DNA from 2 places in the Streptomyces sp. NPDC020489 genome. Region 2 is predicted to be linked to the other one. Evidence: riboswitches for the same ligand, from Rfam matches in the RefSeq annotation. Region 2 holds a riboswitch; the other holds the start of a gene.

Region 1 (15,620 bases), on a different contig from region 2:
ACCAACGACGCCCTGTGCCGCCTCCTCGGCCGCCCCGCCTCCGCGATGCGCCGCTACGCCTTCTCCGACCTGGTCCACCCCGAGGACATAGGAACCCTGCTGCGGACCTCGGCGGAGGGGGGCCGGGCGGAGCTGCGCCTCGGGCGCCGTGACGGCACCTACATATGGGTGTCGCTGCGCAACTCCGTCGTCGCCGACGCCGCCGACGGCCCCCGCTTCCTCCTCACCCATGTCGAGGACATAGAGGAGCGCAAGCGCCGCGAGCTCCAGCTCGCCCACCGTGCCTCCCACGACTCCCTGACCGGCCTGCCGAACTCGGCCGAACTGCGCGCCCGGCTCGCCGCCCGCCTGTGCAAGCGACCCACGCACGCCGCCCTGGAGTCCATCGACGCGGCCTACGGTCACGCCGCCCACGACGCCAACGGCCACGGTTTCGACTTCCGGCCCGACGCCGAGGTGCTCGACGTCGGCTACGACCACCACGTCCACACCGTCGCCCCCGAGAACGACCACGACGACGGCACCAAGGGGCTCGCGGTGCTCTTCTGCGACCTCGACGGCTTCAAGTCGATCAACGACCGGTTCGGGCACAACGCCGGTGACGCGGTTCTCATCGAGGTCGCCCGCCGGCTGACCCGGCAGGTCCGCGACGGTGACACCGTGGCCCGGCTCGGCGGCGACGAGTTCGTGATCCTCGCCGACGGTCTCGGCCGCGCGGACGCCGCCGACCTCGCCGCCCGGCTGCGCAACGAGATCATCCAGCCCATCCGCGCCGAGGGCCGGGCCGTCCGCGTGGGCGCCAGCTTCGGCATCGGCTGGGCGCACTGCGGGATGACGGCGGACGAAGTGCTGAAGTCCGCCGACGAGCGGATGTACGTAGAGAAACGATCTCGTCCCAAACAGCACAGGCGCGCGGGCTGATCCCCAGGTCAGCGGGCTGATGCGATCCGGGTCACCCGTTTGGGTCAGCAGGAGCGGGTAGGCTCGCCCTTCTCAACCCCTCGTATCGCATCCGCCCCGCACCCGCTGAGGAGTACCTGGATGACGTCCGGCACCAACGGCGCGAGCACGCCGCCCGAGGACGACGACCCGTTCGGCTACCTCTACGCCGACGGGCAGGCCAACGGAGCCCAGCCGCCGTCCGGCGGCTACGGCTACCCGAACACCGTCAACCGGGTACGCCCCGTCGGCCAGCGCCAGTACGGCCAGCAGCAGCCGACCGCGCCGTACGGACAGGTGCCGCAGCAGCAGGGCGCCCCCGGCCGGCCCAACGCGCACTACGCGGCCCCCGAGACCCTCCCGGGCGGCCCCACCACCACGCACAGCCCCCAGCCGGGCTACGGCGGCGGCGGTCGCGGCCGGGGCCCCAACACCAGGGGCCTGCTGATCGGCGCCATCGCGGTGGTCGCGGCGGTCGTGATCGGCATCGGCGTGGCGATGCTGGGCGGCGACGACGAGGCGAGCGGCAACGACGCCTCGAGCACCCCGTCGGTGGCGCAGAGCGACGAGCCGAGCCCGTCGCAGAGCACCGGTGACGCCGCCGAGGAGGACGAGCTGCCGAAGGCCGACGCCAAGGCGGTGTCCCTCAGCCCCGGGCTGACCACGGCGACGGACGTCCCGGGCGCCAAGGCGGACGGCGGCGCCTACATCAACGGCTTCAACACCGTCGGCGCCTCGATCACCTGGAACGTCAACAACATCCCGGAGACCGGCAAGTACACGCTGTACACCGGCTACAGCGTCCCCGGCAAGGACGCCACCGCCACCCTCTCGGTCAACGGCACGGCCTCCACCACGCCGGTCGGCATGGACAACTACGCGCACGCCGCCGAGGGCGACTACGCCAAGGGCTGGACGCAGACCTACAACTACGTGCAGCTCAACAAGGGTTCCAACACCATCAAGATCTCCTGCGAGCAGGGCAACCAGTGCGACGCCCTCCTCGACCAGCTGTGGCTGGTCAAGGGCTGGGTCGAGTAGTCAGGCGGCGGTGGCCTCGGCCGTGACCGCCACCCGCGCCCGCAGCTCCTCGTAGGCCTCCCGTTCGAACTCGCCCGCCACCGGCGCCAGGACCGTCGCCGCCGACAGCGCGACCGCCTCGGTCAGGCGGTCCGGCCAGGGCAGTTGCCCCACCAGGCCCGACAGCAGGCCCGCGACCGCCGAGTCGCCGGCGCCCGTGGGGTTGCCGTGCAGACGAGCCGGCGGGGCGGCGCGCCAGCGGCCCTCGGGGGTGGCGGCCAGCAGGCCTCCGGCACCGAGTGAGGCCACGACCGCGCGGGCGCCCCGGCGACGGGCGTCCTGGGTGGCGCGCAACGGCTCGTGGGAGCCCGTCAGTTCGGCCAGCTCGTCGGCGTTCGGCTTGATGATGTCCGGGCGCGCGGCGACCCCGCGCCGCAGCGGCTCCCCGCCGGTGTCGAGCAGGACCGGGACCCCGGCCGCGCGGGCGGTCCGCACCAGCCCCGCGTACGCCCCCACCGGCACGCCCGGCGGGAGGCTGCCGCACAGGGCCACCGCGGACGCCGAGCGGAGCAGGTGCTCGTAGGCCTCCTGGAAGGCGGACCATTCGGCGGGCTCGACGAACGGGCCGGGTTCGTTCAACTGCGTGGTGTCGCCGGTCCGTTCGTCCACGACCGCGATCGTGCGCCGGGTCGGTCCGGCGACCGGGACGAGCGCGTCGAGCACCTCCGGGGTGGCCGTGAGCAGCTCCTGGACGACCCGTCCCGTCGCGCCGCCCGTGAAGCCGGTGACCGTCACCTCGTGGCCGAGGGCCGCGAGCACCCGGGCCACGTTCAGGCCCTTGCCGCCCGGGCGTTCGGTCACCGCAAGGACGCGGTGGGAGGCGTGCGGGGTGAGGGACCGCACGCGATGGGTGATGTCGAGAGCGGTGTTCAGCGTGACCGTGAGGATCACCCGGACCGGCCTCCCCCGAAGACTCGATGGACAACCCACCCAGTCTCCCAGGACCGGCCCCGCTCTCGACAGCCGGACACCTCACCCCAGGTGCGGATCGACCACCCACGCGCCCCGGCGCATGACGCCCTTGAGGGCGAAATGCCGGTCCAGCAGGACGAGATCGGCGTACTTGCCCGGCTCCAGCGAGCCGATCGAGTCGTACATCCCCAGCAGCCGGGCCGGGTTGGCGGACAGGGCGGCGACCGTGTCCTCGACGGACAGCCCGTCCAGCGTCACCGCCCGCTGGAAGGCGCGGTCCAGGGTGAGGGTGGAGCCCGCGATGGAGCCGCCCTCCACCAGGCGGGCCACGCCCTGGCTCACCTCCACCTCCAGCGGGCCGAGCAGGTAACGGCCGTCCCCGAAGCCGGCCGCGTCCATCGCGTCCGTGATGAACGCGACCCGGTCCGCGCCCGCGTGGTGGAACGCCAGCTGGAGGGCGGCGGGGTGCAGATGCGTGCCGTCGTTGATCAGCTCGACCGTGATCCGCTCGTCCTCCAGCAGGGCGGTGATCGGGCCGGGGGCGCGGTGGCCGAGGGCGGGCATCGCGTTGAACAGGTGGGTCGCCACGGTCGCCCCCGCGTCGATGGCCTCCACCGTCTGCTCGTAGGTGGCGTCGGTGTGGCCGATCGCCGCGATGACGCCGTGCTCGGCGAGCAGCCGCACGGAGTCGAGGCCGCCGGGCAGTTCGGTGGCCAGGGTGACCATCCGCGCCTGGCCGCGGGCCGCGTCGAGCAGCTTGCGGACCTCCGCCGGGTCGGGGTCGCGCAGCAGTTCCTCGGAGTGCGCGCCCTTGCGGCACGGGGAGATGAAGGGGCCTTCGAAGTGGATGCCGGCGACGTCGCCCTGCTCGGCGAGTTCGGACAGCAGGCCGGCCCGCTGGGCGAGGAAGTCCATGTCGCCGGTGACGGTGGAGGCGACGAGGGTGGTGGTGCCGTGGAGGCGGTGGGTGTGAATGCCCTTCAGCACGTCGTCGACCGTGCCCGAGGTGAAGGAGGCTCCGCCGCCGCCGTGGTTGTGGAGGTCGACGAAGCCGGGCACGAGCGTGTGGCCGGTGACGTCGACGACCCGGGCGTTCTCGGGGGCGCTGCCGGCGATCCGGGTGCCGTCCACGATCACTCGGCCGTCCTGGACGGTTCCGGTGGGGAGGACCACGGTCGCGCCGGACAGGACGAGGGGGGACGGGCCCGTCGCGGGGTGCGCGTGCGCTGTGGCTGGGCGCGCAGTTCCCCGCGCCCCTAGCGGCGTTGCCATCAGGCTGATTCCTCCGTGCGCTCGGGTGTGGTGAGGAGGTCCCAGGCCAGTAGGCCGGCACCCCGGCATCCCGCCGTGTCCCCGAGTGCCGCGGGGACGATCGTCGGCAGCTTCTGGAAGGTGATCCGCTGCCGGACCGCGTCCCGCAGTGGTGTGAACAAGGTTTCCCCCGCCTCCGCCAGACCGCCACCGATGATCAGGGTGCGCGGGTCCAGGAGGGTGAGGGCGGTGACCAGGCCGTCGGCGAGGGCGTCCACGGCCAACTGCCAGACCGCCCGCGCCCGCGGGTCCCCGGACTCGACGGCCTTCGCGCAGTCGGCCGCGTCCGCGTCCGGGTCGCCCGTCTGCGCCGCCCAGGCCTCGCTGACGGCGGAGGCGGAGGCGTACCGCTCCAGACAGCCGCGCTGGCCGCACGGGCACGGGGTCCCGCCGGGCCGTACGACGATGTGGCCGATCTCGCCGGCGAAGCCGTGCGCGCCGGCCTCGACCCGGCCGGCGATGCCGATCGCGCCGGCGATGCCGGTGCCGAGGGGGACGAAGAGGAAGCGGTCGGCGCCCCGGCCGGCGCCGACGCGGCCCTCGGCGAGGCCGCCGGTGCGGACGTCGTGGCCGAGGGCGACCGGGACGCCGCCGAGCCGTTCGGTGAGCAGCGCGCGCAGCGGCACGTCGCGCCAGCCGAGGTTGGCGGCGTAGGCGGCGACGCCGCGCTCGGTGTCGACGATGCCGGGAACGGCGACGCCGACGGCGGACGCGCTCTGCCCGAACCGCTCGGTGCCGTGGGCGCGCAGGTCGGCGGCGAAGCCGAGGATGCCCTCGACGACCGCGTCGGGGCCGCGCTCACGACCGGTCGCGCGGCGGGCCTGGTGCAGCAGCTCGCCGGAGGGGCCGACGAGGGCCGCCTTCATCCCGGTGCCGCCCACATCGAGGGCGATGACATGTCTCACGGGGAGTAGTGTGGCCCGCCGACCCATGAGAGGTCTAGTCCACTTACGTGGTGTAGACCTTATGTCTGACCTTTCGAAACTTTCGGCGAGAATGGGGCCTGGCAGTGCAGCGGCGTAGGACGGGAACGATCGCGGTGGTGTCCGCACTGGGCATGACGGCGGTACTGGGCGGCTGCGGCCTCGGAGCGGACTCCGACGAGGTGACGCTGAGGCTGGTCGCCGCCGACTACGGCGACAGCGAGGCCAACAGCTCCGAGAAGTACTGGGACAAGCTCGTCGAGGAGTACGAGTCCGAGCACCCGGGCGTGACGGTGGACGTCACCGTCTACTCCTGGAACGACGTGGACCGCGAGGTCAAGGAGATGGTCGACGCCGGGGACGCGCCCGACATGGCGCAGATCGGCGCCTACGCCGACTACGCCGCAGAGGGCCTGCTGTACTCGGCCGACGAACTGCTCTCCATCTCCACCCAGGCCGACTTCGTCTCGCAGCTCTCCTCCGCCGGCGAGGTGCAGGCCACGCAGTACGGGATGCCGTTCGCCGCCTCCACCCGGCTGCTCTTCTACAACAAGTCCCTCTTCGCCAAGGCCGGCCTCAGCGCGCCGAAGACCTGGGACGAGCTCGCCGCCGACGCCGCCGCCCTCAAGCAGGAGGGCGTGAAGTACCCCTACGCGCTCCCGCTCGGCTCGGAGGAGGCGCAGGCCGAGACCATGCAGTGGCTGCTGAGCGGCGGAGGCGGCTACACCGAGAACCTCGGCGCGTCCTACGGCTTCGACTCCGCCGAGAACGTCGCGACCCTGACCTGGCTCAAGGACGACCTCGTCGGCAAGGGCCTGACCGGGCCGGTCGCGCCGGGCAAGCTGAACCGGGCCGACGCGTTCGCCGCGTTCGCCGACGGGAAGGTGGGGATGCTCAACGGGCATCCCACGCTGATGAAGCAGGCCGCGAAGAAGGGCGTGAAGTTCGGCATGGTGCCGATGCCCGGCGTCGACGGCCCGACCAAGTACTCCATGGGCGTCGCCGACTGGATGATGGCCTTCAGGAAGAACGGCCACGCCGAGCAGGTCGGTGACTTCCTCGACTTCGTCTACGAGGAGAAGAACGTCCTCGACTTCTCCCGCGAGTACGACCTGCTGCCGGTCACCACGTCCGCGTCCAAGGCCATGAGCACCTCGTCGCAGGACGAGCACCTGCGGCCCTTCCTCCAGGAGCTGCCCGGCTCCGAGCTGTACCCGGTCGGGCGGACCTCCTGGGCCACGGTGAGCGCGGCGGTCAAGCAGCAGATAGGCCAGGCGGTGACGGCCAACGGCAGCCCCGAGGCGGTCCTCGGCCGGCTCCAGGCGACCGCCCTGCGCGTGGAGGGCGAGGAGAACGAGTAGCCGCGCGCCCGGCCCGCTGTCAGTGGCGGCGGCTACCGTGCGGGGTATGGACGACCAGGAGGGGCTCGGGGCCCGGGAGCGGGCGATCCTCGTGCTGGAGCGGCGTGGTTTCGCCGGACCGGGCGCGAAGGAGCGGGCGATACGGGAGGAGCTGGGACTGGCGCCGGTGCGCTACTACCAGCTCCTGAACGCCCTGCTGGACGACCCGCGGGCGCTGGCGTACGACCCGGTGACGGTGAACCGGCTGCGCAGGGTGCGGGAGTCCCGCCGCTCGGAGCGCTGAGGCGGGCATCGCGCCGGGCCCGACCGTGCCGGCTCCTCGCACACCGGACGGGCGCGAAAGACCCGGCCTAAAGAGCGCCCCGCTGGATAGGGTCCCCGTATGGGCAGCCACACCTACGACACCCACGACACGGACGACTCCCTGCCGACCCCTCTCACCCAGGCCGGCCGGGACGGACTGCGAGCCATCCTCGACAGGCCCGACAAGGCGGTGCTCGCCTTCGACTTCGACGGCACGCTCGCGCCGATCGTGCCCGACCCCGAGCAGGCCGGCGCCCACCCCGACGCGGTGCCCGCGCTCGCCGCGCTGGCCCCCAGGGTCGCCTCCGTCGCGGTGATCACCGGGCGCCCGCCCGGGCTCGCCGTACGGCTCGGCGGGTTCGCCGGGGTCGCGGGCCTGGACCACCTCGTCGTCCTCGGCCACTACGGCGCCGAGCGCTGGGACGCCGCCACCGGCGACCTGTCCGCCCCCGCCCCGCACCCCGGGGTCGCCGGCGCCCGCGCCGAACTGCCCGGGTTCCTCGACCGGATCGGCGCCTGGCAGGGCACCTGGATCGAGGAGAAGGGCCGCGCCCTCGCCGTCCACACCCGCCGGGCCACCGACCCCCAGGCCGCCTTCGAGACGCTGCGCGCGCCCCTCACCGACCTCGCCGGCCGGCACGGCCTGATCGTCGAACCCGGCCGCCTGGTGCTGGAGCTGCGGCCGCCCGGCATCGACAAGGGCGTGGCCCTGCTCGACCACGTCCGCGAGCTGGGCGCCGAGTCCGTCCTCTACGTCGGCGACGACCTCGGCGACCTGCCCGCCTTCGGCGCCGTCGACAAACTCCGCTCCGACGGCGTCCCCGGCCTGCTGGTGTGCAGCGGCAGCGAGGAGGTCACCGAACTGGCCGACCGCGCGGACCTCGTCGTCGACGGGCCGCGCGGGGTCGTGGGGCTGCTGCGGGGACTCGCCGCTCAGCTGGGCTGATCCTCCAGGGCGTGCAGCTGGTCCAGGAACCACTGGGCCGGCGGCAGCGCCGTGGCCGCCGCGGCCAGGCGCTTGGTCCGCTCGGCCCGCTCCGCCGCCGGCATGCTCAACGCCTCGTGCAGGGCGCGGGCCGTGCCGGTCACGTCGTAGGGGTTCACCACGATCGCGTCCTCGCCCAGCTCCTCGTACGCCCCCGCCTCCCGCGACAGCACCAGCGCGCACCCCTCGTCGGAGACCACCGGCACCTCCTTCGCGACGAGGTTCATGCCGTCCCGGATCGGGTTGACCAGGGCCACGTCGGCCAGCCGGTACGCCGCGAGGGAGCGCGCGAAGTCGTCCTTGACGTGCAGCACGACCGGCTTCCAGGTCGCCGTCCCGTAGGCCGCGTTGATCTCCTCCGCCTGCCGCTGCACCTCCGCGGTGTACTCCCGGTACACCGCGAGGTCCTGCCGTGAGGGGTAGGCGAACGCCACGTGCACCACCCGCTCGCGCCACTCGGGGTGGTCGTCGAGCAGCTGCCGGTACGCCAGCAGCCCGCGCACGATGTTCTTCGACAGCTCGGTGCGGTCGACCCGGACGATCGTCTTCCTGTCACCGTCACCGCCGATCTCCGCCCGCAGCGACGCCATCCGCTCGTCGACGTCCGCCTCGTGCGCCCGCTCGCGCAGGAAGTCCGCGTCCGCGCCGAGCCCGTGCACCCCGACCCGGGTGTCCCCGAGGCCCCCGCCGAACTCCGTCGCGCAGGCCTCGAACGCCGACGCCCAGCGCCGGGTCAGGAAGCCCAGCCGGTCCGCGCCCAGCATGCCCCGCAGCACCTGCTCGGCCACGTCGTCGGGGAGCATCCGGAAGTACTCCGGGGGCGCCCAGGGGGTGTGCGAGAAGTGGCCGATCCGCAGGTCCGGGCGCAGCTCGCGGAGCATCCCGGGCACCAGCGTCAGGTGGTAGTCCTGCACCACGACCGCGGCGCCCTGGCGGGCCTCCTGGGCGAGCGCCTCGGCGAAGGCGCGGTTGTACGTCTCGTAGGACGCCCACTGGCGCCGGAACTCCGCGTCGAAGACCGGCTCCAGCGGGGTCTGGTACAGCATGTGGTGGACGAACCAGAGCACCGAGTTCGCGATGCCGTTGTACGCGTCGGCGTGCACGTCGGCGGGGATGTCGAGCATGCGGACCCCTGCCTCGCCCGCGCCGCGCCGGACCGCCTCGCGGTCCCCGTCGGAGAGCGCCGAGCACACCCACAGGGAGTCCGCGTCCGACCCGATCGCGGAGAGTCCGGAGACCAGCCCGCCGCCGCCGCGTTTGGCGGACAGCGTGCCGTCCTGCCGCACCTCGTAGGAGATCGGGCCGCGGTTGGACGCGACGAGCACTCGGGCACCCTGGTCAGACTGCGTGGAAGCCATACGCCTCAACCTAGCCCGACCCGTAAACGCTCAAACGTACGGGTTCGCCGTATACGGAACCGTGCCCGCCGTGACCCGCCCGAGGTCAGGCCACCTTCCGGGAGGCGTACTCCGCGATCTCCGCCATCGGCGGCCGCTCCTCGGTGTCCACAGAGTGCGTGCGGGGCTCGAAGCCGTCCTGGCCGCGCTCGAACTGGGTCAGGGCCGGGCGGATGAGGTGGCCGCGGGCCAGGCGCAGCTGGGCCGTGCGGTAGATCGCGGCGGACATCCGGCCGAGGGCCTGGCCGTCCTGGTGGCGGTGCTTGCGGACACCCACGTCCACCTGGGCCAGCGCGTCCAGGCCCACCAGGTGCAGCGCGTCCACGAGCATGCCGAGCTCCACGCCGTAGCCGACCGGGAACGGCAGCCGTTCCAGCAGGGAGCGGCGGGCCGCGTACTCGCCGCCGAGCGGCTGCACGAACCCGGCCAGCTGCGGCCAGTGCATGTTCAGCAGCGGGCGGGCCATGAGTTCGGTGACCCGGCCGCCCTGGCCCGCCGCGCCGCCGAGCGGACGGTCGTACATGCCCTTGACGAGGTGGACGCCCGGGTCGGTGAGCAGCGGGCCCACGATCCCGGAGACGAAGTCGGAGGAGAACTCCCTCAGGTCGGCGTCGATGAAGCAGACGATGTCGCCGCGGGTCACCAGCAGCGACCGCCACAGCACCTCGCCCTTGCCGGGCACGGCCGGGATCCGGGGCAGGATCTCGTCGCGGTGCACCACGGTCGCGCCGGCCGCCGCGGCGACCTCGGCCGTACGGTCGGTGGAGCCCGAGTCGACGACGACTATCTCGTCGACCAGGGGGACCTGGAGCACGAGGTCGTGGCGGATCACGGAGACGATGTCACCGACCGTCTCCTCCTCGTTGAGCGCGGGCAGCACCACACTGACCGACTGGCCCGTGCGCTGCTTGGCCGCCAGGATCTGGTGGAGCGGGCGATCGGTCAGGGACCAGGACCGGGTGGTCAGCCAGCGCTCGACTTCGTTCAGCACAGTGCGCGGCTCCTAACGTGTGTGATCCATCTCGCGGTTCGGACGACTCTCTCAACTGTCCTGGTCGTCGGTTACAGTCTTGAACAACGCGGATGACCATCGCATGTCCAGGGTGGCCCGCCGTTCACACAACTTCATACCGCTCATCCAGAGGGGCAGAGGGATACGGCCCGATGAAGCCCCGGCAACCCTCCAGTCGGTTCTCGTAGATCACTGTTGATCGCTCAGCGAGGCTCCCGACTAGGGAAGGTGCCAAATCCGTCTCACGGCGAGATGCGTCGTGAGGAAGATGAGGAGAAAGGGCCTCGCCTCCATGGCTGCGCAGACTGTTGCAAGCACCACCGAAACCACCGTAGACCTCGGCCCCGCCGCGGCTCTCAGCTGCCGCGAGTGCGGTCACCGCGTGCCCCTCGGCCCGGTCTTCGCGTGCGAGGAGTGTTTCGGCCCGCTCGAGATCGCCTATGACTTCTCGGCCTACGACACCGAGGACCTCCGCAAGCGGATCGAAGCGGGACCCGCGAACATCTGGCGTTACGCGCCCCTGCTGCCCGTCCCCGCGGACGTGGCCGACAAGCCCAACATCAACCCCGGCTGGACCCAGCTCGTCAAGGCCGACAACCTGGCCCGCGAGCTCGGCGTCACCGGCGGCCTGTACGTGAAGGACGACTCCGGCAACCCGACGCACTCCTTCAAGGACCGTGTCGTCGCCCAGGCCCTGGAGGCCGCCCGCGCCTTCGGCTTCACCACCCTGTCCTGCTCCTCCACCGGCAACCTCGCCGGTGCCGTCGGCGCCGCCGCCGCCCGCGCCGGCTTCCGGTCCTGCGTGTTCATCCCGCACGACCTGGAGCAGGGCAAGGTCGTCATGGCCGCGGTCTACGGCGGCGAGCTCGTCGGCATCGAGGGCAACTACGACGACGTGAACCGCTTCTGCTCCGAGCTGATCGGCGACCCGGCCGGCGAGGGCTGGGGATTCGTCAACGTCAACCTGCGGCCCTACTACGCGGAGGGGTCCAAGACCCTGGCGTACGAGATCTGCGAGCAGCTCGGCTGGCGGCTGCCCGACCAGCTGGTGGTGCCCATCGCCTCCGGCTCGCAGCTCACGAAGATCGACAAGGGGCTCCAGGAGCTGATCAGGCTCGGGCTCGTCGAGGACCGGCCGTACAAGATCTTCGGTGCCCAGGCCGAGGGGTGCTCGCCGGTGTCGGTCGCCTACAAGGCGGGCCACGACGTCGTCCGTCCCCAGAAGCCGAACACCATCGCCAAGTCCCTCGCCATCGGCAACCCCGCCGACGGCCCCTACGTGCTCGACATCGCGCGCCGGACCGGCGGCGCGGTGGAGGACGTCACCGACGAGCAGGTCGTCGACGCGATCAAGCTGCTGGCGCGGACCGAGGGCATCTTCGCCGAGACGGCGGGTGGCGTGACGGTGGGTGTCACGAAGAAGCTGATCGACAGCGGGCTGCTGGACCCGGCGCTGACGACCGTCGTCCTGAACACCGGCGACGGACTGAAGACGCTGGACGCGGTGGCGGGTACGGGTCTGACCGCGACCATCCGCCCCAGCCTCGACTCCTTCCGCGAGGCTGGGCTCGCCTGACAGGTAGTTGTTCGTCTGCGGGCCCGCGGGGCCGGCCGCGCAGTTCCCCGCGCCCCTGGGTGCGTCATCCCGACCGGAGGTTTCCACGTGAGCGTCAACGTCCGCATCCCCACCATCCTGCGCACCTACACGGGTGGCCGGGCCGAAGTGACCGCCGAGGGCGCGACCCTCGCCGAGGTCATCGCCGACCTGGAGAAGAACCACACGGGTATCGCCGCACGCGTGCTCGACGACCAGGGCAAGCTGCGCCGGTTCGTCAACGTGTACGTCAACGACGACGACGTCCGCTTCGAGCAGGGCCTGGAGACGGCCACTCCGGACGGGGCCGGCGTCTCGATCATCCCGGCGGTCGCGGGAGGCTGACCGGCCTCCTTTCGTTACCCTGGGTAACGCCGATTACCGAGTGTTCATCGAATTGCCCCCTCCGTGAGAGAAGCGGAGGGGGCAATTCTCTATGGTTGAGCGCGGTACAGTTGGGGAACCCGCTCCACTCCTCATGCCAGCCGCATATGAGTTCCTGCTTCGCAGGCGATGAGAAGCAGCCAAAGTGTGCGGTTCTTCTGCGAATTTTGCGCCATTTGTGGAGCCCGACTTGCCCCGAGTTCGGGCGAATTCTCACTACATTCCGGACCCTTCGCGTCCAGAATTCTCGTCCGATTGACCTGTTGCAGACGGCAGTTGGACAGATACATTCAGCCGCGGTCGACGCGTTCCGGCGCACGCCCCCAATCCGTGGGGGGTGAGGTCTGACCCGGATCCGCGAAGTGTGGATCTGTGCAAGGGCCAGTAATAGGGGAGTTAGGCATGGCTCAGGGCACCGTCAAGTGGTTCAACGCGGAGAAGGGGTACGGCTTCATCGCGGTCGACGGTGGTGCGGATGTATTCGTCCACTACAGCGCGATTCAGATGGACGGCTACCGCACCCTGGAAGAGGGTCAGCGGGTCGATTTCGAGATCTCGCAGGGCCAGAAGGGGCCGCAGGCGGACATGGTCCGACTGGCGACCGGCTGAAGCACGCGCCGACTGAACTAGCAGCGACGTTCTTCTTCGAAGGGCCCGCACCTCATGGGGAGTCATGGGTGCGGGCCCTTCGGCGTGCCCGCAGACCCTTCCGCGCCTGCCCGGAGCCCGTGCGGGGCCTGGACGATCCCGGAGAGGCGCTTGCACTCGACGGGGTCGAGTGCTAATCATTGGCGTTAGCACTCTGAAGGTGAGAGTGACAACGAGGACCGGGTCGGTGAGGCCCGCAAGCCAGGTGGGGCAAGGAACCACGAGGTGTGCGAGCCGTCCGTCGCGGGCGCGGGCGCGGTCCGAAGGAATCACCCCCAGTCCTGGAGGGACCACTTCACATGGCCAAGATCATCGCGTTCGACGAGGAGGCGCGGCGCGGCCTCGAGCGCGGCATGAACCAGCTCGCGGACGCCGTGAAGGTGACGCTCGGCCCCAAGGGCCGCAACGTCGTCCTCGAGAAGAAGTGGGGCGCCCCCACGATCACCAACGATGGTGTGTCCATCGCCAAGGAGATCGAGCTCGAGGACCCGTACGAGAAGATCGGCGCCGAGCTGGTCAAGGAAGTCGCGAAGAAGACCGACGACGTAGCCGGTGACGGCACGACGACCGCGACCGTCCTGGCCCAGGCCCTGGTGCGCGAGGGTCTGCGCAACGTGGCCGCCGGTGCCAACCCGATGGCTCTCAAGCGCGGTATCGAGAAGGCCGTCGAGGCCGTCTCCGGTGCCCTGCTCGAGCAGGCGAAGGATGTCGAGACCAAGGAGCAGATCGCTTCCACGGCCTCCATCTCCGCCGCCGACACCCAGATCGGCGAGCTCATCGCCGAGGCGATGGACAAGGTCGGCAAGGAAGGCGTCATCACCGTCGAGGAGTCCCAGACCTTCGGTCTGGAGCTTGAGCTCACCGAGGGTATGCGCTTCGACAAGGGCTACATCTCGGCGTACTTCGCCACCGACATGGAGCGGATGGAGGCGTCGCTCGACGACCCGTACATCCTGATCGCCAACTCCAAGATCGGCTCCGTCAAGGACCTGCTCCCGCTCCTGGAGAAGGTCATGCAGTCGGGCAAGCCGCTGCTGATCATCGCCGAGGACGTCGAGGGCGAGGCCCTGTCGACCCTGGTCGTCAACAAGATCCGCGGCACCTTCAAGTCCGTCGCCGTCAAGGCCCCGGGCTTCGGTGACCGCCGCAAGGCCATGCTCGGCGACATCGCCATCCTCACGGGCGGCGAGGTCATCTCCGAGGAGGTCGGCCTCAAGCTGGAGAACGCGACCCTGGACCTCCTGGGTCGCGCCCGCAAGGTCGTCATCACCAAGGACGAGACCACCATCGTCGACGGTGCCGGCTCCGCCGACCAGGTCCAGGGCCGGGTCAACCAGATCCGCGCCGAGATCGAGAACAGCGACTCGGACTACGACCGCGAGAAGCTCCAGGAGCGCCTGGCCAAGCTCGCCGGTGGCGTCGCCGTCATCAAGGCCGGTGCCGCGACCGAGGTCGAGCTCAAGGAGCGCAAGCACCGCATCGAGGACGCCGTGCGCAACGCCAAGGCGGCCGTCGAGGAGGGCATCGTCGCCGGTGGTGGCGTGGCCCTGCTCCAGGCCTCCTCGGTCTTCGAGAAGCTGGACCTGGAGGGCGACGAGCTGACCGGCGCCAACGCCGTCAAGCTGGCGCTGGAGGCCCCGCTCAAGCAGATCGCCGTCAACGGTGGTCTCGAGGGTGGTGTCATCGTCGAGAAGGTGCGCAACCTGCCCGTCGGCCACGGCCTGAACGCCGCGACCGGTGAGTACGTCGACATGATCGCCTCCGGCATCATCGACCCGGCGAAGGTGACGCGTTCCGCTCTTCAGAACGCCGCCTCCATCGCCGCGCTCTTCCTCACCACCGAGGCCGTCATCGCCGACAAGCCGGAGAAGGCCGCCGCGCCTGCCGGTGGCGGCATGCCGGGCGGTGACATGGACTTCTGATCGACCTGACGGTTGATCGCCTGTCCTTCGTTCCGAGGGCGGCACCCCAAGGGGTGCCGCCCTCGGGCGTTCCCCGTCCGCCCGCTGTCCGGCGTGTGCGGGATCACAGGGTCTTCGGGACGAGCGCGGTGGCTGCGGCGGTTGAAGCGTGCGTAGTGTTCATGCGCGTGCACATACCAGCCGGTATCGCCCCGGCCCGTCCGTCCCCGAGGAGCCCCCACGTGACCGCCCCCGCCCCCACCCGCGCCGCCGAGGTCCTCTCGCGGCCGATCTCGATCAACGGCCTCGACATCCCGAACCGCATCGCCATGGCGCCCATGACGCGCATGTTCTCCCCGGGCGGCGTGCCCGGCGCTGACGTGGCCTCGTACTACGCGCGCCGGGCGGCGGCCGGGGTCGGCCTGATCGTCACCGAGGGCACCTACGTCGGTCACGACTCGGCGGGCGAGAGCAACCGCGTCCCGCGCTTCCACGGCGAGGAGCAGCTCGCGGGCTGGGCGAAGGTCGCCGCGGACGTGCACGCGGCCGGCGGCACGATCGTCCCGCAGCTGTGGCACATCGGCATGACCCGCACCCCGGGCAAGGGCCCCGTCCCGGACGCCCCCTCCATGGGCCCCTCCGGTCTGCGCCCCGGCGCCGACGAGCCCACCGGCCGGGCGATGACCCAGCGCGACCTGGACGACGTCATCGGCGCCTTCGCCGAGGCCGCGGCCGCCGCCGAGCGCATCGGCTTCGACGGTGTCGAGATCCACGGCGCCCACGGCTACCTGGTCGACCAGTTCCTGTGGGCGGGCACCAACCGGCGCACCGACGCCTACGGCGGTGACGCGGTCGCCCGGACGAGGTTCG
Region 2 (15,620 bases):
AGCGCACCTGGCTGGAGGAGGCCATCGAGCGGCTCAGCCGAGCTGAAGCCGGAGATGGTCCCGCCACCGCGCGGTGAAGTCGTCCAGGTTCGTGTCGAGCACCCGCTCCAACGCCTCCTCGACCGCCCCGGCCCGCTCCTTGTGCGCGCCCACCGCCTGGTAGAACTCCCGCAGCTTCGGCTCGCCCCACTGCTCCGCGACCATCCGGCAGGCCATCCAGCCGCTCTCGTAGGCCCGCGCGAGCTCGGCCGCGTCGCCGCCGAACCCGAAGTCGGCGTCCTCGGGCAGCGCCTCGGGCACCCGCCCGTCCCTGACGGCCCGCCACAGCTCGGGGGCGGCCTGGACGGGCGAGCGGCCGGATCCGAGATAGCCCACGAAGTCGGCGTACCCCTCGGACAGCCACAACGGCGTGGCCGCGGTGGTGTGGGCGCGGGTGGCGACATGGGTGGTCTCGTGAGTGAGCACGACCTGCTTGCCCACGTCGCCGAGGACGCCGTACGCGTCGGGGTTGACGATGATCCGGTCCGCGGGCGCGTTCGCCGGGGCGCCCGTCTCGCCGGTGGTGACGGCCGCGATCCCGCGGTACGAGGAGGTGGGGGACGCGAGCAGCCCCGCCATGCCCTTCAGGGAGTCCGGCACCAGGACGACGACGTGCCGGGACCAGTCGGTGCCCCACGCCGCCGAGACGGCCGGCACCGCGTGGTCCGCGAGGTCGGCGTAGGAGTGCAGCGCCTCGGTCGACTGCTCGGCGCCCATCACCAGGCTGTGCTCGCCGCGCACGACGGCCACCTCGCCCTGGTCCCACAGCTGTTCGGCGGACTTCTCGGCGGGCTTCTCCGTGTCCACGTACCACCGGCCGCCCGCGTCCAGACTCAGGGTGAGGGTGCGGCCGACGCTGACCGGCGCGTTGTCGTACCCCTGTATCCGGTAGCTGAGTTCGGCCTCGGCGGTGGCCGTGGCACCGTCCCGGCGCAGATCCGTCAGCCGGTACGCCCAGGCCGCGAACGGCACTCCCCGGGCGTTCTCGAACCAGCCCAGGTCCCCCGTCCTGCGGAAGGCCGCCCGGTCCCGGTCGAGGACGGCGGCCGAGCGCCGGTCCAGCAACCGCTGGACGTCGGCCCGGGCGGTGTCGGAGGCGGGTCCGCCGCCGCATCCCACCAAGGAGACGAGCAGCAGACACAGCAGCACGACACCGTGCATCGGCACCCGCCCTCGACCAGCCACTTCCCGATCGTACGGCGGGCAGCGGGCGAAGGTCAGACCCTGGTGACCGTCGCCCCCGGCATCATGCCCACCGGGTCGTAACGCACCGGAGCGCCGGGGTAGGGCGCGTGGATCACCTGGCCGTTGCCCACGTACATGCCGACATGGCTGGCGTCGGAACGGTAGGTGACCAGGTCACCGGGTTGCGCCTGGGAGAGCGGGACCTGCCGTCCGGCGTGGCGCTGGGCCTGCGAGGTACGCGGCAGGGAGACCCCGGCCTGGCGGTACGACCACACCATCAGGCCCGAGCAGTCGAAGCCGGAGGGGCCGGTGGAGCCCCAGACGTACGGCTTGCCGAGCGCGGCACGGGCGGCGGCGACCGCGGCACCGGCGCGGCCGTTGGGCGGGACCGCGCCCGAGAGGTCGGGCATCTCCTCGCGGCCGGAGCGGGAGGCACGGTCGTAGGCGGCGCGCTCCTCGGACGGCAGGGAGTTCAGCAGCGCGCGGGCCCTGGCGAGCTTCTTCTCCACGGTCCGCTTGTGCAGCGCCACCGCCTTGCGGCTCCGGTCCAGCTCGGCGAGTTTCCCGGTCGCCTCCGCGCGCTCCTGGGTGAGTTCGCGCATCGCCTCCTGGAGGTCGCTCAGCTCACCGGCCTGGTGGGCGGTGATCCGGTCCAGGGCGGCCGCCTTGTCGAGGTAGTCGTCCGGGTCGTCGGAGAAGAGCAGGGCGAGGGAGGGGTCGAGGCCGCCCGCGCGGTACTGGGCGCCGGCCAGCGAACCGAGCGCGTCCCGCATGGAGTTGATGCGCTCCTGCTGGCGGGCGATCCGGTCCTGCGCGGTGCCGACCTCCTCGCGGAGGGCGTCGGCGCGTTCGTCGGCCTTGTTGAAGGCCTCGGTGGCCTTCTCGGCCTCCTCGTAGAGACGGTCCACCTCGGCACGGGTGTCGTCGTGCGGCGCGGCCGACGCCGGTACGACCCCGAGGGCCGCGGCGGTGGCTGACAGGACACAGAGCGCGGCACTGGCGCCCCGGTCGAACCCGGACGGTACAAGGCGGCGATGGAACCCCACGGGAAGCCGCACTCCTTCCGCTGGCGGACAAGGACCTTCCCCCGGAGCGGTGTCGCTCGGGGAAACGCGGCAGACAGTAGCCCCGTGACCGGGCGCCGACCAACGACCTCCGTGGGCACACACAGTGACGCCCCGCCTAGGACGCAGGTCATGGGCGGGGCGTGGGGTCAGTTCACGTCGGCGCGATTCGCCCGTTCGGGCGGCGCGGTGTCGTGATCTTGAGGTGGACCCTCAGGGTGAATCGGTCCCTGGGGGCGGGTCAGATCCGGACGCCGAACTGGAACGGCATGTTGTTGATCGACTCGTAGCGGACGACCGTGCCGGTGCGCGGGGCGTGCAGCACCTGGCCGTTGCCGGCGTAGAAGCCGACGTGGTGCTGGTCGCCGTAGAAGATGACCAGGTCGCCGACCTTGAGGTCGGACTGGCTGTAGATCTTGGTGCCGTAGTTGGCCTGGGCCTGCGAGGTGCGGGGGATGCCGACGCCGGCCTGGGCGAAGGCCCAGGAGGTCAGGCCCGAGCAGTCGAAGGAGGAGGGGCCGGAGGCGCCGTAGACGTACGGCGAGCCGATCTTGCTCTGGGCGGCCTGGAAGGCGGCCAGCGCGCGGCCGGAGGCCGGGGCGGTGCTGCCGAGGTCCACGCGCTCGGTGGCGGAGCGGCTGGCGCGGTTCTCCTCGGCGGTGATGGCGGCCTTCTCGGCGGCCGTCAGGGTGTTGAGGAGCTTCTGCGCCTCGGCGAGCTTGCCCTGGACTTCCTTCTTCTTCTTCGCCAGCTCGGTGCGGGTGCTGGAGAGGTCCTTGAGCTTCTCGGAGGCCTCGGAACGCTCCTGGGCCAGCTCGCGCTGCTTCTCCTGGATCTTCTTCAGCGCCTCGACCTGCTGGGCGCTGAGCTGGTCGGCCGTGGAGGCCTTGTCCAGGTAGTCGTCCGGGTTCGAGGACAGGAAGAGCTGGAGGGAGGAGTCGATGCTGCCCGTGCGGTACTGGGCGGCGGCCGCGAGACCCATGGAGTCGCGGAGCTCGTTGAGCTCCTCCTGGCCGCGGGCGACGTTGTCCTGGATGGTGGAGATCTCCTTCTGGAGCTTCTCCTGCTTCTCCTTGGCGCCGTTGAGCTTCTCGGTGGCCTGCTCGGCCTCCTCGTAGAGCTTGTCGACCTTGGACTTGACCTCGTCCTTGCTGGGCTTCTCGCTCGGCGCCGCGTTGGCGGCGTTGGCGCTCAGAGCGACGGCAGCGGCAGCAGCGGTGGTCAGCACGGTCACGCGCGTGCGACTGGGCTGCTTGGGTCGACGGTGGGACGCCACGGAGGTGAGCTCCTTCTTGTGAGTGATCACCCGTTCGGAGGTTCGAGCCCAGACCCTAGTGACCTTCTTGTGATCAGTTCAAATCCTCACGCGAAAAAACCCGTCACAGGCTGCATTCTTTACACACAACTCACGTGCGGTGATGCCCGCTTGACCCTACGTTGCGTGACGATTGCGCCAATTCGGGCATTGAGCCCGGGCTTTGACGTTTGGGGCAGGTGATACGCAGGGGTCAGGAAAGCCGCTTCAGCAGCATCGCGGAGGCGACCGGCCGCGCCCCCGCCCTGGCCACCCCGTCCGCCACCTCACGGTCGGTGGAGGCGACGATGACCGGCCGCCCCGGCGGCTCGGCGCGCACCAGCTGGCGGATCAACTCGTCGGCCGTGACGCCCGGTTTGGAGAACAGCACCCGCACCCCGCGCGGCGGCGCCAGCAGCACCGGCGCGGCCAGCTCGGCCCCGTCGAACACGCACGTCACCTCCGCCCCGGTCTGCGCGGCGAGCTGCGAGAGCTGGCCGAGGAGCCGCAGCCGCTGCTTCTCCAGCGGCATCTGGGGATAGCCGGTCTTGGTGACGTTGTAGCCGTCGACCACCAGATGCGCCTGCGGCAGGGCGAGCAACTGGTCCAGGATCGCGGGGTCGTGCTCGGACAGCGCCCGCGCCGCGATGTCCTTCGGGGTCATCCGGCCCGGTTCCACCGCGTCCACGGTCTCGGCGGGGCGCACCGACACCGGCGGCAAGGCCAGCTCGCGGCGCAGCCCCTGGGCGGCGTCGAGCACGGTGTCCAGCAGCAGCCGGACCCGCATGTCCTCGACGCTGCGCCCTTCCCTGGCCGCCCGCCGGGTGGCCTCCAGCGCCGCCTCGACCTCGCCCAGGCGGGCCTTGAGGCGCCGCGCCTCGCCCTCGGAGGCGGACACCTGGGTGTGTGCCTCCGCCCGGACCGACTCCATCTCGCCCCGCAGCTTGCGCAGGGCGGCCTCACCGCGCTTGACGTCGCTGAGGGCGGCCCGCAGCTTGCGGTGAAGCGATTCGGCTTCCTTCTTGGCCGACTCCAGCTCCGCGCGCAGCCGCTCGGTCTCGCTCCGGGTCTGCTCCCGGGCGAGCGCCAGCTCCCCGCGCAGCCGTTCCAGCTCGGCCCGGTTCTCCTCGTCGGCGCGCTCGGCGTCGGCCCGCTGCGCCTCCTCGCCGGCGGCCGTCACGAGCTTCACCCAGCCCGTGGGGCGCAGAACATAGGCCGCGGCCGCCACGTCGAGCGGGTCCGCGGCCGGGGGCGGCGAGCCGGAGTCGAGGGCGCCGGCCAGTTCCGGCTGGGCCTCTCTGAACTTCTCCCCGATCCGCTGCCGGAACAGCGGGTCCGTCTCCAGCGCCGCCGCCATCGCGTTGCCCGCGAACTTGGCGCGCCGGTTGGGGGCGAACCGCGCGTACTGTCTGAGCTGTGCGGGCAGTTCACCGACGGTCAGCCCGCCGAAGCCGTCGGAGACGATCTGCACGACGCGTCGGCGCACACCTTCGGGCAGCGGACGGTCGAGCACCTCAGCGGCGCCGTCGCCCGGCCCCCCGCCTGCGCTCTCCACCATCCGTCAACACCCCAACCGTTGCGGCGAGGCCCGCTCCCTCAGGAGCCGGCGCCCGGCCTGTCCACGAGTTCCACCTGGTCCACGGCGTTGCACCAGCGGCAGCGGACCGACTCGATGGTCTCACTGACCACCTCACGCTCCTCGACGTTCGGCTCACCGGCCAGGTCGAGGTGGACGTACTCGACGACCTTCGAGGAGCGGGTCACATCGAAGCGCGTGAGGTTGCCGCACAGGCTGCAGCGCCAGCGCGTCGAGGCGGTCGGCAGGGGAACCGTCATCGTGACTGAGCTCTTTCCTTCTAGGTCTTCCATTGTCCGCGACGCACCGGGCGGCCGGGCGTGTGGCGGTAACCCTACGGCCTGGCGGGGACTCGCCGCTGGTCCGTCCACGGCGGCGAGGCGGTCTGCCCGCTTGCGTCCCGTTACGTCATGCTCTGTGTTCATGATCAGCAACTGGAGCGCAGGAGCCGCCCGGGCCAGCAGGTCGCTGTGGCGGTCCGCGCCGGTGACCTACGGCCTCATCGCCCTGTGCTGCGCGCTCTTCGTGATCGGTCCGCCGGCGGGACTCAACCCGGCGTACGGCACCGGCGACGAGCTGCTCGCGGCCCAGCGCGCCTACTTCCACCGCTGGGGTGTCGTCCCCGCAGAACTGTTCGAGGGCTCGGCCCGAGCCCTGCTCACCCCGGCGACCGCACTCTTCGTCCACGGCAGCTGGGTCCACCTCCTCGGCAACATGCTCTTCCTCTACGTCTTCGGCGGGATGACCGAGGAACGGATGGGCCGCGTCCAGTTCACCCTCTTCTACCTGGGCTGCGGCTATCTCGCGCTGCTGGGCTACGCAGCCGCCAACGCCGAGTCCGAACAGTCCCTGGTCGGCGCCTCGGGGGCGATCTCGGCGGTGCTCGGGGCGTTTCTGTATCTCTTCCCCGGGGCCCGGGTGACAAGCCTGCTGCCGTTCCTCTTCTTCCTCCCCCTGCGCTTCCCGGCCTGGGTCGTGCTGCCCTTCTGGGCGGCCCTCCAGTGGCTGGCGGCGGGGCAGGCCTCGCGCGGCCCCGGGGTGGCGTACCTGGCCCATCTGGTGGGCTTCGGCCTGGGCTTCGCCTTCGCGTGGGTGCGCTTCGGCCGCGCCCCCGCCGTGCCCTTCCGGGGAGCGGCCCCGGGACCCCCGGCGGACCAACCGGGCCAGGTGGACCGCGAGTAGGGTGAGAGCCCCAGCAGCGGCCCCCGAGGGAGAGAACCAGCCGTGATCACCGCGATCGTCCTCATCAAGACCAGCGTGGACCGGATCCCCGAGATCGCCGAGTCGATCGCGGCCCTGGACTCCGTCAGCGAGGTCTTCTCCGTCACCGGCACCTACGACCTGATCGCCATGGTCCGGGTCAAGCGGCACGAGGACCTCGCCGAGGTCATCCCTGGCAACATCAGCAAGATCCCGGGCGTCGAGGGCACCGACACCCACGTCGCCTTCCGCACGTACTCCCAGCACGACCTGGAGGCGGCGTTCGCGATCGGGCTGGACAGCTAGCGCCGCGGCAGGCGACGCTCGCCCCGGCGCGGCACTAGCCCTCGACGTCGAGCGCGGTGATGCCCTTGGCCGTGGCGGCGTAGACGCGGCGGCCGGTGACCACGGGCGTCAGGACGGCGCCTCCGTCCACGCCCGCCCCGGCCCGCCAGATCATCTTGCCGTCCGTGTCCAGGGCGTGGACGTCGGTGTCCGCGCGCACATAGATCGTGGAGTCCACCAGCGCCGGGTCCGAGCAGGCCCCGCCGGTGGAGTACTCCCAGACGACGTCCCCGTCCCTGGTGAGCGCCCTGAGCACGGCGTCGTCGTCGGCCACCCCCAGGAAGTCGAAGGTGTCCACGCCCTCGGCCGCGACGTACGAACCGGCGAGGCCCGCCTTCCGCCAGCGCAGGTTCCCCTTGAGGTCCAGCCCGAGCAGGTCGTGCGCGTCGTTCCCGGGGCTCACGATCACGGTGCCGCCGTGCACGGCGGGCCGGTCGGCATCGCCCTTCAGGTCGGCCTTGAACAGCACGGTGGCGCCGTCGTCGGCGAGCGCGTAGAGGTGGTTGTCGTAGCTGGGCACATAGAGCACGCCGTCGGCCACCACGGGGCTCTCCGTCGGCCCCCCGCCCAGTGACGCGTCCCAGCGCACGTTGCCCGTGGTGTCGTACGCCTGGACGATGCCCTTGCCGTCGAACGCGCTCACCGCACTGGCGACGACGACGGTGTCCCCGAGGGCCACGGGCTGACGGAAGTAGCCGCTGGGCAGCGTCTTGGACCACATCTGCTCGCCTCTGACGCTCACCGCGACGAGCCGTCCCGGGGCGGCCGGTCCGCCCTGCGCGGCCTCCTCGTCGGTGACCACGGCGATGAAGATCCCGTCGTCCGTGACGACCGGCCTGGTGACGGTGGCCTGCCCCTCGATGAGGCTCACCTTCCAGCGTTCGGCGCCGTCGCTGCCCACGGCCCGCAGGGTCCCGCCCTCCACGGCGACGTACAACACCCCGCCGTCGGCGGAGAGGGCACCGCAGGGCCCGTCGGCCACACTGGGCGCGCCGACGTCGTACGTCCAGCTCACGGTCGCCTTCTTCGCCACGGTCGGCGTGCCCGCACCCGACTGGTCGCCTGTCGCGCCGCCGTCGGACTCCTTGAGCCACCACCAGCCGCCCGCTCCCCCGGCACCGGCGACCACGGCCCCGCCCGCCAGGGCCCGCAGCAGCCCGCGCCGCGAGGGCACCGGCCGGGAGCCCACCGTCTCCGGCGCGGTCGCGGCCGACGGCACGGGCGCCTCGGGGGCGCCCGGCACCACCGCGTCCGTCACCGTCACCGGCGCCACGTACTCGACCCGGCTCTCCCGCTCCCCCTGCGGAACCCACCGTCCGTCCGCCCTGGCGGCCACGGGGTCCGGCGCGGCGGCCGTGAACCAGCCCGCCCGCACGCTCTCCCGCAGCGACCCCGCCGTGTGCCCCACGGCCTCGACCACCGCCTCGGGCGTCGGCCGCTCTCCCGGCTCCTCACGCAGACACGACTCCACCAGCGGCAGCAGTCCCTCCGGCACGCCCTTCAGGTCGAAGTCCCGGGTCAGCACGCGCAGCAGGATCACCGAGTCCTGCCCCTCCCCGAAGGGCTCACGGCCGCTGGCCGCGTACGCCAGCACCGCGCCCAGCGCGAAGACGTCGCTCGGCGGACCGACCTGCCCGCCGTTGCGGATCTGCTCGGGGGAGACATAGCCGACCGAACCGACGATCGCACCCGTACGGGTCATCGCCGTCGCCTCCAGCGCCCGGACGATCCCGAAGTCGATGACCCGGGGGCCGTCGGGGGCCAGCAGGATGTTGGACGGCTTCAGGTCGCGGTGGACCATGCCCTTGGCGTGGATCGCGGCCAGCGCCTCGCCCAGCGCCCCCGCCAGCACCCGGACCGCCGGCTCCGGCAGGGGCCCGCCGTCCAGCACCGCGTCCCGGAGGTTCGGCCCCGTCACGAACTCGGTCGCCATCCAGGGGTGCTCGCCCTCGGGATCGGCGTCGACCACCCGCGCGGTGTACGTCCCGGACCCGCCGACCGTCTGGGCGGCCCGCACCTCCTGCCGGAACCGGGCGCGGAAGGTGCGGTCCTGGGCGTACTCGGACCGCACGACCTTCACCGCCAGCCGCAGTCCCGTCCGCGATTCGGCGAGATAGACCTCGCCCATACCGCCCGAGCCGAGCCGGCCCCGCACCTCGTACGGGCCGATCCTGCGTGGGTCCGTCGCGCGCAGCGCCTGCACTTCCCGCTCCCCCGTCCCGCGTGAACCTCTCGAGGAGGCAGGGTATAGCAGGCCTGTCGGCAGGTCAGACCGCCGGGACGCAACGGCCGTCCTCCGTGCGGTACGTCCACTTCGCCCCCTCGGCGACGAGCTCGCGCACCGCGGTCACGAACCGCTCCACGTGCTCGTCCGGCGTGCCCGCACCGAAGCTCACCCGGATCGCGTTCAGGGACTTCTCGCCGGGCGCGGCCTCCGGGGCCCCGCACTCGCCCTGGGTCTGCGGGTCGCTGCCGAGGAGGGTGCGCACGAGGGGGTGGGCGCAGAAGAGGCCGTCGCGCACGCCGATGCCGTACTCGGCGGAGAGGGCGGCGGCGAAGTGGGAGCTGTTCCAGCCCTCGACGACGAAGGAGATCACGCCGACCCGGGGGGCGTCGTCCCCGAAGAGGGACAGGACGCGGACCTCGGGGACCTCGGCGAGACCCTGGCGGACCTTCTCGATCAGGTGCTGCTCGCGGGCGACCAGGGTGTCGAAGCCGGCCTCGGTGAGGGCCTTGCAGGCGGAGGCGATGGAGTAGGCGCCGATGACGTTGGGGGAACCGGCCTCGTGGCGGGCAGCACTCTCGTGCCACTCCACGTCCACTCCCCCGTCCTCGCGCCGGGTGACCTTCCGGCTGGCGCCGCCGCCGGCGAGGTAGGGGTCGGCCGCGACGAGCCAGTCGGCGCGGCCGGCCAGGACGCCGGAGCCGAAGGGGGCGTACAGCTTGTGCCCGGAGAAGGCGACCCAGTCGACGTCGAGGTCCTGGACCGACACCGGGTGGTGGGGGGCCAGCTGGGCGGCGTCCAGCACGATCCGGGCGCCGTGCGCGTGGGCGGCGGCGGCCAGTTCACGGACCGGCCACAGCTCACCGGTGACGTTGGAGGCGCCGGTCACGCAGACCAGGGCCGGGCCGTGGGGGGCGCGGTCGGCGAGGGCCTTCTCCAGGGTCTCGACGGCCTGGGCCGGGGTGCGCGGGGCGTCGAGGTAGCTGACCCGGGCGTCCTGCCAGGGCAGCAGGCTCGCGTGGTGCTCGGTCTCGAAGACGAAGACCTGGCAGTCGGCGGGGAGGGCCTGGGCCAGCAGGTTGAGGGAGTCCGTGGTGGAGCGGGTGAAGATCAGCTGGTCGTCGTCCCGGCAGTCCAGGAACTCCGCGACGGTCCGGCGGGCGTTCTCGAACAGGTCCGTCGAGAGCTGGGAGAGGTAGCCGGCACCCCGGTGGACGCTGCCGTAGTAGGGGGCGTAGGCCGCCACGTCGTCCCAGACCCGCTGGAGGGCGGGGGCGCTGGCCGCGTAGTCGAGGGCCGCATAGGTGGTCTCGCCGCCCGTGACGAGCGGGACGGTGACATCACGCCCCAGAACGGGCAGCGGGGCGCACAGCGTCTGGGCGGCGGCAGCGGTGGAGACAGACATGGGGAACTCCCGTGAGAGGGCATGCGGAAGGACGGCACGGCATGCGGGAAAAGGAAAAGAGAAGGGTGCGCGGAGGCGGGGCTCGGCGGCCCTATCGCATTCGCTTGCTCACGGAAGGCTCCTCGACGACCAGGACCCCTGGTATCTCGAGGGGTCCGCGCTTGTCGTAGACCTCGCTGCCTACGACCTGGTCCTCACCCGGGGCACCCCGCCACGGACGGAGGGTTGCCGGACAGTCGGCCGGGGCCTCATGACTGTCACTCATGACCTGGTACAGGAACGTACGCGATGTGATCGTCGCCCCGCAACCCGTGTCCGGATCGCGGGACGACAGCCGGGGCACGCCGGGGCCCGCCCGGCGGATCATGCCGGCGTCGCGGGAGCCGGCGCGCCTTCCGCACTGCCCCGAGGCTGCCGACTCCCCCACTCCTGGGACCCCTGTCGCGTCGACGCCCCGCCGCCCCCCGCTCAGCCGCGCTGACGAGGTGCCGCCTCTCGAGGCCGGCGCTACGCGTTGCTTGCCGCCACCCAGCGCTCCAGCGTCCGCTTGGCCCCGCCGGAGTCGATGGACTCGGCGGCCCTCTCCATGCCGGCCCTGATCTGGTCCACCAGCGGCGCCCCGGTCGGTGTCAGCGCCACCAGCGCGGCGGCCGAGTTGAGCAGCACGGCGTCCCGCACCGCGCCGGTCTCGCCGTCCAGCAGCCGTCGCGCGACCTCGGCGTTGAACGAGGCGTCCGCGCCGCGCAGGGCCTCCACCGGCACCAGCTCGATGCCGACGTCCCGCGGGTCGAAGGCCTCCTCGCGCACCGTGCCGTCGCGGACGATCCACACGTGCGAGGTGGCCGTGGTCGTCAGCTCGTCCAGGCCGTCGTCGCCGCGGAAGACCAGCGCGGAGGAACCGCGCTCGGCGAGCACCCCCGCGATGAGCCCCGCCATGCGGGTGTCGAAGCAGCCGACCGCCGAGGCGGTGACCCGGGCGGGGTTGGTCAGCGGGCCGAGGAGGTTGAAGGAGGTCGGGATCCCCAGATCCCGTCGGACCCCGCCGACGAACCGCATCGAGGGGTGGAACTTGGCCGCGAAGCAGAAGGTGATGCCGGCCTCGTCCACCACCTCGGCCACCCGCGCGGGCGACAGGTCCAGGTTGATGCCGAGCTTCTCCAGCACGTCGGACGAACCGCTCGCCGAGGAGGAGGCCCGGTTGCCGTGCTTGACGACCTTGGCACCGGCGCCCGCGATCACGATGGCGGACATCGTGGAGATGTTGACCGTCTTCGCCCGGTCGCCGCCGGTGCCGACGATGTCGACGGCGGGGCCGGGGATGTCCAGCGGCTGGGCGTGGGCGTACATCGCCTCCACCAGACCGGTGATCTCCTCGACCGTCTCGCCCTTGGCCCGCAGGGCCACCATGAAGCCCGCGATCTGGGCGTCCGTGGCCTCGCCGCTCATGAAGCGGTCCATGGCCCACGCCGTGTCACCGGCGGTCAGGTCCCGCCCGCCGAGCAGGGTGCTCAGCACCTCGGGCCAGGAACGGCCCGCCGCGGTGTCGCCTCCAGCGGGGGTCACAGCGCTCATCAGGCCGCTCCTGGTTGTCGTAGAACGTGGTGGGCCCACCCTATCCAGCTCGGAGCACGCGGCAGGGCCCCCGTCCGAAGACCGGACGGGGGCCCTGCGGGCGCGCGTGGCGAGCGCAGCGATCAGTGGTGGCCGTGGCCGCTCGTGATCTCCTTGTACTCCTCGACGGTCGGCTTGGGGATCTGGGACTCCTCGCCGTAGTAAGCCTTGCTCAGCTTGACGCGCAGCTTCTCGGAACCCTTCACCTTGCGCTCGACGCCGTTCTCGTCGACCGTCGGGCCGATCTCGGCCGGCTTGTACTGCTCGTGCGCCGTGAGCGTGTGCAGCTGCTCCTGGCTGAGCGGCTCGTGCACCTCGATGAACTCACCGTGCGGCAGGCGCTTGATGATGCCGGACTCGCGGCCGTGCAGCACCTTGTCCCGGTCGCGGCGCTGGAGGCCGAGGCAGACCCGCTTGGTGACGATGAACGCGAGCACCGGCGCGACGAAGAACGCGATCCGGACGAACCAGGTGATCGAGTTGATCGACAGGTGGAAGTGCGTGGCCCACAGGTCGTTGCCGCCACCGATCAGCAGCACGAAGTACACCGTCAGCCAGGCGACACCGAAGGCGGTACGCGTCGGGGCGTTGCGCGGGCGGTCCAGGATGTGGTGCTCGCGCTTGTCGCCGGTGACCCAGGCCTCGATGAACGGGTAGACCGCGATCGCGACCAGGACCAGCGGGAAGATCATCAGCGGGATGAACACACCCAGGACGAGCGTGTGGCCCCAGAAGTCGATCTCCCAGCCCGGCATGACACGGATCAGGCCCTCGGAGAAGCCCATGTACCAGTCCGGCTGGGCGCCCGTGGACACCTGGTCGGGCCGGTAGGGACCCATGGCCCAGATCGGGTTGATCGAGGCGATGGCCGAAATGACCGCGATGACACCGAAGACCAGGAAGAAGAAGCCTCCGGCCTTGGCCGTGTAGACCGGGAACAGCGGCATGCCGACGACGTTCTTGTTGGTCTTGCCCGGACCCGCGTACTGCGTGTGCTTGTGGACGAACACCAGGATCAGGTGCGCCACCATCAGGCCGAGCATGATGCCCGGCAGCAGCAGGATGTGGACCGAGTAGAAGCGGGCCACGAAGTCGCCGCCCGGGAACTCGCCGCCGAACAGGAAGAACGACAGGTACGTGCCGACGATCGGCACGGACAGGATCGCGCCCTCCATGAAGCGCACACCGGTGCCGGAGAGCAGGTCGTCCGGGAGGGAGTAACCGGTGAAGCCGGTGAACATGCCCAGGACGAACAGCAGGAAGCCGAACAGCCAGTTGACCTCACGCGGCTTGCGGAACGCGCCCGTGAAGAACACGCGCATCATGTGCACGAACATGCCGGCGAGGAAGATCAGCGCCGCCCAGTGGTGGATCTGCCGGATGAGCAGACCGCCACGGACGTCGAAGGAGATGTGCAGCGTGGAGCTGAACGCCTCCGACATCAGCTGACCCTGGAGCGGGACGTAACTGCCGTGGTACTCCACCTCGTTCATCGACGGGTGGAAGAACAGCGTCAGGTACACACCCGTGAGGATGATGATGATGAAGCTGTACATGCAGATCTCGCCCAGCATGAACGACCAGTGGTCGGGGAAGATCTTGCGCATGTTGGCCTTGGCCAGGGAGTAGATCCCCAGTCGGCCGTCGGCCCAGTCGGCGAACTTCTCGCCGGCCGGTGCCTTCCCGCGGTCGCGGGCGGACTCGGTGTTCGCGTTGGTGCTCATCCGCGCTCCCAGAAGGCAGGACCGACAGGCTCTTCGAAGTCGCCCTGCGCTTCGAGGTAGCCCTCGTCGTTCACGGCGATGCGCAGCTGCGGCAGGGCGTGACCGGCGGGGCCGAAGATCACTCGGGCACCGTCGGAGAGGTCGAAGGTGGACTGGTGGCAGGGGCAGAGCACGTGGTGCGTCTGCTGCTCGTACAGGGAGATCGGGCAACCGACGTGGGTGCAGATCTTCGAGTACGCGACGATGCCCTCGTGGGACCACTCGAGCTCGCGCTTGTCCTTGATGTCGTCCGGCTGGATGCGGACGATCATCAGGGCCGCCTTGGCGATCTCCGTCTGGAAGTCGTGGTCGTGCTCCTCCAGGCCCTCGGGCTTGGCGAAGGTGAGCGAACCGACGGCGACGTCCGAGGGGCGCAGCGGCTCGTTCGTGTTCATGTTGACGAGCAGCAGCCCCTTCTTCCACATGGTGTGGCGGAGCTTGGTCCCGGGGAGCGGGCCGAGGTCGCGCAGCAGCACGACGCCGGAGAGCGGCACCAGGGTGAGCGCGCCGAGCATCGTGTTGCGGATCAGCTTGCGACGGCCGATCGCGGACTCCTTGGTGCCCGCCTTCCAGTCGTCGAAGACCTTCTCGCGCAGCTCCGGCGGGGCGGCGATCGGGTGCCGCTCGTCGACCATCTCCTCGTCGGACATCAGGGTGCGGGCCCAGTGGACCGCGCCCGCGCCGATCGAGAAGAGCGCCACACCGAGGGTCAGACCGAGCGCGAAGTTCAGCGCGTTGATGTGACCGATCGGGAAGACGAAGATCGACCTGTCGTGCGGCACCGCCACGTAGGAGACGATGAAGGCGACCGTGGCCAGCATCGACACCGTGAACAGCATGGCCACCGTGCGCTCGGACCGCCGGGCGGCCCGCTCGTCGATGTCCTGCACACGGTGCTCGTGGGGCGGCAGACCCGGGTCGGCGAAGGGGTTCTTGTCGTCCGGGACGTCCACCGCGCCGTGCTTGTCCTGCTCTGCGGGCAGGTTCTCTTCCGGAATGTCTTGGCTACTCATGACTTCTTGGCCTTTGCGGTCCGAGCGGCGAGCCAGACGGCAACCGCGATGAGCGCACCGAGTCCGAACACCCACGCGAACAGGCCCTCGCTGACCGGACCGAGTCCGCCCAGTTCGAGGCCGCCGGGGCTCTCGGTGTCGTCGCCGTTGACCGCGTCGAGGTACGCGATGATGTCCTTCTTGTTCTGCTCCGACAGCGTGGTGTCGGGGAACGACGGCATGTTCTGCGGGCCGGTCTGCATGGCCTCGTAGATGTGCTTCGGGTCGACGCCTTCGAGGCTCGGCGCGAACTTGCCGTGCGTGAGCGCACCGCCCTTGCCGGTGAAGTTGTGGCACTGCGCGCAGTTGGTGCGGAACAGCTCGCCACCCTTGGCGATGTCCGCCCCGTCCGGGCTGTACTCGTTCTTCGTCGGGATGGCCGGACCGGCCCCCAGGGAGGAGATGTACGCGGCGAGCTGGTCGATCTCGGCCTGCGTGTAGATGACCTTCTTCTTCGGGACCTGCGCGCCCGGCTGCTGCGCCGGCATACGGCCGGTGCCGACCTGGAAGTCGACGGCCGCGGCGCCCACACCCACGAGGCTCGGGCCGTCGGTGGTGCCCTGACCACCGGTGCCGTGGCAGCTGGCGCAGCCCACGGCGTAGAGCTTCTTGCCCTCCTCGATGGTGAGGGACTGGGCGGTCTCATCGGCCTGCGCCTTGTCCGCGGGCGCGAACGCGGCGTACAGCCCCCCAGTGGCCGCCAGCGCGAGGAGTAGGACGACGACCGCCGCCAGCGGATGGCGTCGTCGTGCGGAGAGCTTTTTCACGGATTACCCCGGTGTCAGGATCTTCTGCGTCGATGCTTCTGGAATGTGCGGGAGCGGGCCCGGCTACTTGATCATGTAGATCGTGGCGAAGAGGC

The links. Region 2 has a riboswitch for S-adenosylmethionine ahead of ACH41F_RS02700 (aminotransferase class V-fold PLP-dependent enzyme). Riboswitches for the same ligand answer to the same signal wherever they lie in the genome.
Region 1: it holds a riboswitch for S-adenosylmethionine, as region 2 does, so the genes downstream of both, thrC (threonine synthase) here and ACH41F_RS02700 (aminotransferase class V-fold PLP-dependent enzyme) in region 2, are expected to answer to the same signal.

Annotation. Positions count from the first base shown of each region.
Region 1 covers NZ_JBIRUZ010000006.1:413,070-428,689, reverse strand. Annotated here, with positions in the region: gene cdgB (diguanylate cyclase CdgB) at 1-921, shown strand, start outside; gene ACH41F_RS19050 (CBM35 domain-containing protein) at 1,042-1,980, shown strand; gene ACH41F_RS19045 (1-phosphofructokinase family hexose kinase) at 1,981-2,910, opposite strand; gene nagA (N-acetylglucosamine-6-phosphate deacetylase) at 2,992-4,203, opposite strand; gene ACH41F_RS19035 (ROK family protein) at 4,203-5,147, opposite strand; gene ACH41F_RS19030 (extracellular solute-binding protein) at 5,300-6,526, shown strand; gene ACH41F_RS19025 (DUF3263 domain-containing protein) at 6,573-6,809, shown strand; gene otsB (trehalose-phosphatase) at 6,909-7,775, shown strand; gene ACH41F_RS19015 (trehalose-6-phosphate synthase) at 7,763-9,172, opposite strand; gene ACH41F_RS19010 (glucosyl-3-phosphoglycerate synthase) at 9,258-10,202, opposite strand; SAM riboswitch class I at 10,343-10,498, shown strand; gene thrC (threonine synthase) at 10,516-11,799, shown strand; gene ACH41F_RS19000 (MoaD/ThiS family protein) at 11,887-12,162, shown strand; gene ACH41F_RS18995 (cold-shock protein) at 12,604-12,810, shown strand; gene groL (chaperonin GroEL) at 13,149-14,771, shown strand; gene ACH41F_RS18985 (NADH:flavin oxidoreductase) at 14,933-15,620, shown strand, end outside.
Region 2 covers NZ_JBIRUZ010000001.1:599,089-614,708, reverse strand. Annotated here, with positions in the region: gene ACH41F_RS02740 (hypothetical protein) at 34-1,224, opposite strand; gene ACH41F_RS02735 (NlpC/P60 family protein) at 1,257-2,270, opposite strand; gene ACH41F_RS02730 (NlpC/P60 family protein) at 2,530-3,564, opposite strand; gene ACH41F_RS02725 (NYN domain-containing protein) at 3,797-5,140, opposite strand; gene ACH41F_RS02720 (hypothetical protein) at 5,179-5,418, opposite strand; gene ACH41F_RS02715 (rhomboid family intramembrane serine protease) at 5,582-6,340, shown strand; gene ACH41F_RS02710 (Lrp/AsnC ligand binding domain-containing protein) at 6,383-6,664, shown strand; gene ACH41F_RS02705 (PQQ-binding-like beta-propeller repeat protein) at 6,699-8,906, opposite strand; gene ACH41F_RS02700 (aminotransferase class V-fold PLP-dependent enzyme) at 8,971-10,332, opposite strand; SAM riboswitch class IV at 10,485-10,601, opposite strand; gene trpD (anthranilate phosphoribosyltransferase) at 10,840-11,904, opposite strand; gene ACH41F_RS02690 (cytochrome b N-terminal domain-containing protein) at 12,027-13,667, opposite strand; gene ACH41F_RS02685 (Rieske 2Fe-2S domain-containing protein) at 13,664-14,719, opposite strand; gene ACH41F_RS02680 (c-type cytochrome) at 14,716-15,525, opposite strand; gene ACH41F_RS02675 (cytochrome c oxidase subunit 3) at 15,589-15,620, opposite strand, start outside.